Spartinivicinus poritis: one gene and its partner. The protein of the gene in region 2 interacts with the protein of the main gene of each other region in a pairwise test. Links are inferred from orthologs where the notes say so. Each region holds a gene or a part of one and is shown on either strand. Other genes may lie near its edges.

What was found. The genes of interacting proteins can lie anywhere in the genome.
Region 1: the proteins of ORQ98_RS12415 (region 2) and dnaA interact in binary tests that used the Escherichia coli proteins (3 or more experiments, as listed by UniProt). The link is inferred for Spartinivicinus poritis from one-to-one orthologs.

What each region holds. Positions count from the first base shown.
Region 1 is NZ_JAPMOU010000024.1:6,988-10,022, reverse strand. The notes cover bases 145-3,035. They hold dnaA (chromosomal replication initiator protein DnaA), read right to left. Parts: upstream 2,416-3,035; coding sequence 874-2,415; downstream 145-873. Other genes in these bases: dnaN (DNA polymerase III subunit beta), read right to left, coding at 145-822. Outside these bases: more of dnaN, read right to left, coding at 1-144. UniProt on the Escherichia coli protein: Plays an essential in the initiation and regulation of chromosomal replication. Binds in an ATP-dependent fashion to the origin of replication (oriC) to initiate formation of the DNA replication initiation complex once per cell cycle.
Region 2 is NZ_JAPMOU010000014.1:31,623-36,277, forward strand. The notes cover bases 978-3,969. They hold ORQ98_RS12415 (phosphoheptose isomerase), read right to left. Parts: upstream 2,775-3,969; coding sequence 2,181-2,774; downstream 978-2,180. Other genes in these bases: ORQ98_RS12405 (ClpXP protease specificity-enhancing factor), read left to right, coding at 978-1,381; ORQ98_RS12410 (BON domain-containing protein), read right to left, coding at 1,606-2,184; ORQ98_RS12420 (YraN family protein), read right to left, coding at 2,945-3,322; ORQ98_RS12425 (penicillin-binding protein activator), read right to left, coding at 3,303-3,969. Outside these bases: ORQ98_RS12395 (cytochrome c1), read left to right, coding at 1-99; ORQ98_RS12400 (glutathione S-transferase N-terminal domain-containing protein), read left to right, coding at 209-841; more of ORQ98_RS12405, read left to right, coding at 968-977; more of ORQ98_RS12425, read right to left, coding at 3,970-4,655. UniProt on the Escherichia coli protein: Required for the timely initiation of chromosomal replication via direct interactions with the DnaA initiator protein.

The DNA.
Region 1 (3,035 bases), on a different replicon or contig from region 2:
TAAAATTGCAGCACGGTTTAAAGACTGACGCAGTACTTGACGCTCTCCAACTAAAATTTTATCTCCACCCTTAGGAAGAACACGCTTATAATCAGGAAACTTGCCATCCACTAATTTTGAAGTAAATGAAAAGTCACCTGTATGAGCACGAATATGATTATTACTTAAAACAATGTTGACTGGCTCATCACCACCCGTCAGTAACCGTGCCATTTCTAAAATACCTTTACGTGGCACAATTACTTGCTGTAAATCAGCATTATTAATATCTGCCTCAACCGTACACATTGCTAGACGATGACCATCAGTAGCAACACCACGTAACTCACCTGGGCGCAGCTCTAGTAACATGCCATTTAAATAGTAACGAACATCCTGCTGTGCCATAGCGAATGCAGTACGATCAATTAAGCGACGAAGTTTTGCCTGAGAAACTGAAAATGAATGAGCACTCTCTCCTTCTTCTATATTAGGAAACTCAGTAGCAGGCAATGATGATAAAGTGAAGCGACTACGACCTGCACGAACTAAAACGCGTTGATCGTCCTGTTTAACTTCAATTTCTACTTCATCAGGCAGTGACTTACAAATATCCATTAGCTTACGAGCAGGAACAGTGATCTCTCCTGGTTGAGCTGATGACTCAAGTGGAACTCGACCAATGAACTCTACTTCCAAGTCAGTTCCTGTTAAAGATAACTGATTGTCTTCAACTACTAACAACACATTAGACAAAACCGGAAACGTATGCTTTCGCTCCACTACACCAGCTACTATTTGTAAAGGCCTAAGCAAAGCTTCCCGGGTAATAGTAAATTTCATCATTTCCTTCTCATACAAAAGTCGTCAACAGGAAAACCACTGTAATAATTTCTAAGTCGTTAATGACCGGAGCAAATTTTTGTAATCTTCTCTAATTTCTGAATCGGTTTCAGTCAGCTCTTTCACTTTACGGCAAGCATGCAAAACAGTCGTATGATCTCGCCCACCAAATGCATCACCTATTTCAGGTAATGAGTGATTGGTTAATTCTTTTGATAAAGCCATCGCCACCTGTCTTGGTCTAGCAACAGAACGGCTTCTCCGCTTGGATAAAATATCAGCAATCTTTATTTTATAGTACTCAGCAACCATTCGTTGGATATTATCAATACTGACCTGCTTATCTTGAAGTGCCAACAAATCTTTGAGGGACTCACGAATCAAGTCGATAGTAATTGGTCTGCCCAAAAAGTTAGCATGAGCAATTACCCGTTTTAGAGCACCCTCTAGCTCACGTACATTAGAACGCACTCGTTGTGCAATGAAAAAAGCAGACTCATGGGGTAAATCAATTTTCGCTTGCTCTGCTTTTTTCATTAAAATAGCTACCCGAGTTTCTAGCTCTGGAGGTTCAACAGCAACCGTCAAGCCCCAACCAAAACGAGACTTTAAGCGCTCTTCTAAGCCATTAATTTCTTTTGGATAGCGATCACAAGTAAGGATCATTTGCTGACCACCCTCCAAGAGAGCATTGAAAGTATGAAAAAACTCTTCTTGTGAACGCTCTTTACCAGCAAAAAACTGAATATCATCAATTAATAGTGCATCAACTGAACGATAGTATCGCTTAAAATCATTGATTGCGTTTAGCTGTAAGGCTTTCACCATATCAGCAACAAATCGTTCAGAATGCAGATAAATGACTTTAGCATGACTATTTTGTTTAACTAAAAAGTTACCAACTGAGTGCATCAAGTGAGTTTTACCTAAACCAACTCCACCATATAGAAATAGCGGGTTGTATGCAGCTCCTGGATTTTCTGCCACTTGCCTTGCTGCTGCTAAAGCAAGTTGGTTTGACTTGCCCTCTACAAAGCTATCAAAAGTAAAATCTACATTAAGTGAACTATTGTGTTTTAGTCCACCTTCAACATCAACCTGTCTCGACACAGGCGCTGGTTTACTACGACTAGTTGTATCAGTCAGTTCAGCTAATACATCCAGTTGAGTAGGCTCTGTTTCTGCAGGTATATTTTCATTTTGGCTCTCATTATTACCATTACTGGTCAATGGATTTACAAAACTACTAACATTATCTTTTGTTATTGGCTGATTATTGGATCGAGCTTTAGAGACCAATTGATTAGCAGCTTGATTTTGTTGGCGAGCACCTGCTAAAAAACTAGGCTTACGCACAGCTACTTCTAGCATAACTAAAAAAGGCATGCCTTCAGCTAGCTCGCTTAGAATCTCTTCAATTCTGACTAAGTATTTTTCCTTAACCCAGTCTTTTACAAACCGGTTGGGAGCAAACATTGTCAGTTCATTGCCCTCAAGTTCAACCTTGAGTGGTCTTATCCAAGTATTGAACTGCTGAGAAGGCAACTCATCCTGTAATATTTCAAGACATCGTTGCCAGACTGTGAGCGACACTAATCTCTCCCCTTATCAATGTGTCAACAGGCGACAAATGAATACACAACGGTTCATTCTATATCTTCTTAGTAAAGTTATCCACATCAATCTTTGAGTTAAAAAATGTCTCTTCTGGATAAAAAAAATCTATACTAATCAGTAAATTACAAACTTAGAAACAAGATGATAACAAGTTGTTTACAAGTTTATTAACAGAAAATTTTTGTTGTGAATAAGTTGTTAGTGGATAATAGGATAACCCTGTGCACAACCCAGTGGTTAACTCACTGAATAACTTTATCAACAAATATTACACAAGCTTTTCATAGTTATTACACAAATAATACTCAAGATAGCCACAAACTTATCATTCTTATAATTAGCTTAAATTAAAGACTAAAACCAACTTATCCACAGAAAGTGTTGTTTATAATAATAACATCAATAACAAAACAACATTCTTTCTATAAGAAGAATATTATTTAATTAATAATGATTTGCAGACTCGAAATGAAAGAAGATGCGTAGTGAAAGAATTAAAACGTCAGTTGATGTGGACAACCTCAGTATTAATGAATAGAATTGGCGGCCCTTGCAGTCACAAGTCGTAAATTTATCAACAGCAAACAAGACTTATG
Region 2 (4,655 bases):
GATAGAGAGCGGATTGGCACTTATGTGTTGCTATTTCTTGCTGTGTTTTTTGTCTTTGCTTATCTATTGAAACGTGAATTTTGGAAAGACGTTCATTAGACTGTAAAACAATAAGTATTTTGTGTGGGGTGCGCGCTATTAAATATTATGTTCTTAAATATTTAAAAGCGTGCATTTCGTTTGAATTGATCTCTACGCGGGGGTGAAAATGGGCGTGGTTGCCAAACGTTCCTCAATGACTTTTTTTTCTGACCCTTTAGATCACTATTGCCATCGAGTAAGAATTGTTCTGGCAGAAAAGGGAGTAGCTGTTGATATTCAGGATGTTGATCCAGACAATAAACCGGCAGAGCTGGCTGACCTAAATCCTTATAACAGCTTGCCGACTTTGCTTGATCGTGATTTGGTGCTTTATGAACCCAATGTCATGATGGAATATTTAGATGAACGCTTTCCGCACCCGCCATTATTGCCAGTATACCCAGTGGCCCGTGCGCAAAGTCGACTCTATGTTTATCGAATTCAAAAAGACTGGTGTGCTTTAGTAGACCTGATCCAAAATCCAAAAACCAAGGAAACGGCTGCAAATCGTGCACGTAAAGAGCTAAAGGAAAGTTTAACCAGTACTGCAGCTATTTTTACTGAAAAACCTTTCTTTATGAGTGAAGAGTTTACTTTGGTGGACTGTAGTGTCGCACCTATTTTATGGCGGCTACAGGTGTTGGGTATTGAACTACCAAAGCAGGCAGAACCGTTACTAAAGTACGCGGAACGGTTGTTTGCCAGAGAGGCATTCAAGGAAAGTCTGTCTGAAGCAGAAAAAGAAATGCGAAGCCTCTAAGGTATTTGGCACTTAGTATTGAGTTAGAGGCACTTTGGTGCCTCTTTTTATATCTAAAGAGCATCCCTAAGTTTTACTTTTTAGGTATTATTTGTTTTAGCTGGCCATTGTTCGGAGAACTATCTTATGTCGATGAGTAGTAGTCGACCTTATATTATTAGAGCACTGTATGAATGGATTGTTGATAACAACTGTACACCTTACATCTTAGTGAATGCTGAGGTGGAGACAGTTGAAGTGCCTCAGGAATATGTTAAAGATGGCCAAATTGTTCTTAATATTTCTCCAACGGCAGTGCGTGATTTGCTTATTGGTAATGATGCCATTGACTTTAATGGCCGATTTGGTGGAATTGCCAGGCACTTACATGTACCCACTTATGCAGTAATGGCTATTTATGCCAGAGAAAATGGTCAAGGGATGGTATTTGATTCTGAAGAGGCTCCAGAGCCAACACCTGATCCAGCTCCTACTTCACCAGAGCCAACAGCTAAGCCAGGAAAACCATCAGGACGACCCAGCTTGAAGGTTGTTAAATAGCTGGATTACTATTCTCTCTGAGGCTTTCGTTATAGCTGCTTCCTCTTTTAGTTTGGCGCAACTCAGCTTCCCCCTTTGGAAAAGGGGGATTGAGGGGGATTTTTACATACATAAAACAGAGATCTCTCAACAACTCTAGCCCTTTTAAATCCCCCCTAACCCCCCTTTATTAAAGGGGGGAGGTCTTTTATCGCAGTCTATCTACAAAGAGGGAAATTGCGCAATTACCCTTGATCAATATACTCAAAAACCTTGACGATTTTTTGTACGCCGTAAGATGTACGTACTACATTCACCGCTTCATTCGCTTCTTGCTGAGTGACTAGCCCCATTAAAAATACTACGCCATTTTCGGTGACCACTTTAACTCTTGAAGCCGGGACTTTTTCATTCGCTAGCATTTTGGTTTTGATTTTTGAGGTGAGCCAGCTGTCATTACTACGTGCAAGATAGGAAATGGGGCTGGATACCTCTAACTCGTTGTATACTTGTTTTACTTTTTGCAGCTTTCTGACTTCTTGTCCTGCTTGATTTTTCAGAGCTTCATTTGCTACTTGTCCAGTTAATAAAACGACACCATTAAAGCTGGTAACTACAACATGGTTGTTTTTAAATTCAGGGTTTACTTTTTCCAGGTTGACTTGGGCTAGGGTTTCGATTGTTTCATCATCAACAATACTGCCTAGAGTACGTTTACCTTGGTTTTGAGTGATTGGACCTTCATGGGTGGCTGTTAATATTGGAGTACAGCCATTTATGAAGACCAGGAGGCTGATTAAACAGATAACATGGCTTGCTCTCATAAGCTTCCTCCAAATAAATGCTCATCAATTAAGTCGCATAAACAGTGAATAACAAAGCGGTGTAGTTCGTGAACTCTTGCTGTCGATTGTGATGGAATACGAATTTCAAAGTCATCACCATGGAGTAAGGCTGCCATATCGCCTCCTTCTTTTCCAGTTAAAGCAATAACTATCATTTCTCGGTCATGGGCGGCTTGAATTGCCTGTACAACATTTGCTGAGTAACCATTGGCAGATAGGGCGAGTAAAATATCACCTGGCTGGCCAAGTGCTCTGACCTGTTTCGAGAATACCTCATTATAACTGTAGTCACTGGCAACAGCAGTCAACGTGACGGTGTCAGCTGTTAGGGCGAGAGCTGGTAAAGAGGGTCTTTCTCGCTCAAAGCGATTAAGTAAATTAGCAACAAAATATTGTGCTTCTGCTGCTGAGCCACCATTGCCGCAGGCAATAATTTTACCATCGTGAAGTAAGGTGTTAACTAACAGCTCACTGGCGTGGGCAATGAGTGGTGGGAGTGATTCTGCGCACTTAATAGTGACATCAATATTCTCCGAAAAATGATTGGTAATGTGATCAATTATTTCCATCAGAGGGTCTCTTGCAATAATTCAGATCAGCTTTTCTTTGATGTGATTATTGGCTTAATTACGGGTGCAGCAGAAGGTATAGACAACGGAACTTGTTATAATATCAATTCTCTTAACTGAATTCACTAGTGGCACATGCGTAAAGTTAGCTTGTGGACTTCAATGCTGGATTAACTATCAGCTAAAAATGCATTAGGAATCCAGTCGATATGGGGTTGTTGCTGGCTATCTTGCGTTATTGAAACCACGTCAAATCGGCAAGGTACGTTTAGCTTTTTCATCATTAAATAATACTGGGCTGCTTTAATGATTTTATGCTGCTTATGTGGGGTAACTGTACTAGCAGGAGAGCCATAGGCCTGATTCTTGCGAAAACGAACCTCGACAAATACCACACTGCTGCCGTCTTTCATGATTAAATCAAGTTCTCCGACCTTACAGCGGAAGTTGCATTGAATGGTTTTTAACCCTTGGGCTTCTAGATGGCGCTGCGCTATGTGTTGATAGCGCAGGCCCGTTTCAGTGGGCTTACTCTTGCCCGAAGCCATAATGTACAGCAGAAGGGTTGTTTTCTTGTTGATAGGCGTTAACAGGCATTGGTTGAGGCTTACCGCCTTTGAAGAAAAACCAAGGTTGAGTTCGCTCTACTTGTTGATAAGGGTTTAATGTCAGTGACCCAGATGCGCCAAATAAGCGAGTACCTTCAGCTGTTTTTAGCTGAGGCAGTCTAGGGTAGAGTCGATAGGCGTCAATCCCCAGGGCAAATAAAGGCCCATAAAGAGTATTTGAGCGATCCCAAGTATCAATAATTTTTGACTTTAATGGGTCATCAAAGTGGTCGCTTAACCAGGGCATAGAAGGGAACATAATCCCATCTAAATCACTGTCTTTTGCGGGGTTGGGGTTTCCAGTAAAAATAGTGCCAGTGGCGTAAACAGGTAGATCACCGCCATAATGATAAGCAAGGGTAGGCTTCACTTGTCGGCCTTGCTTGGCGTTTGCAGCTAAAAACACCATATCGACATCGCCACGACGGTTAGGGTTGTGGCGAATTTGCTTGCCAATCACTTGTTCCACTTCATGGGCTCTCAACGTGCTGGCACGAGGACTAAGCAAAGAACCAATGACGCCATTGTAGTCACTACTGCCACCAAATCGTCCTTCGCCACGAATAGTGCCTCCTAAGGATTGCCACTCGTTAGCAAATGCTGTCACCACACGATTCCCCCAGCTTGACTTGGGAGCAAGAATTACAGGGGCGCGAAAGCCATCGTGCCAGGCTTGTTGTGCAGCTTGCTTGGCTTCATCTTCTGCCGCTAAACCAAACTGGTAGAAGTTTGCAGGGGCGCTAGCTTCTCGATCACCATAGTTTAACGTTAAGGTGGGAATGGTTGGTGACAGTTGTTGTAGTTGCTTAACCCGTGATTTCTTCAGCGGGCCGACAATCATCTCAGCTCCTTGGGCGGTTGCCTCGGAAACGGCCTGATCAATTGACGAATGCTTGCTAGTATTAATCACCTTAATTTCTGGTACTACATGGCCATTTTGTAAGGCATGATAATAAGCAGCTAAAAAGCCATCGCGAATCGCTTTGCCTGCGTAGCCTAATGAACCTGTCATGGGTAACAGCAAAGCAATCTTGTTTGGCCGGTGTGCCGCAATTTGTTCTAGGGTACGCATGGCTTCAGGAATTTGTTGATTTGCTGGGTGATTAGGCCACTGTTGCTGCCACTGCTGAAATGCTTGAATCTGCTGATCAATATCTTCTGGCTTTTTAACAATAGCTGCCAGACTGACCCAGCCCTGGGTTTCTTGGTCGCCTGTTTGGCTAGCCAAGTGACTCAGGGTGTTAGGGTCCAGGTTGAGAAGGTTTCTCCATAT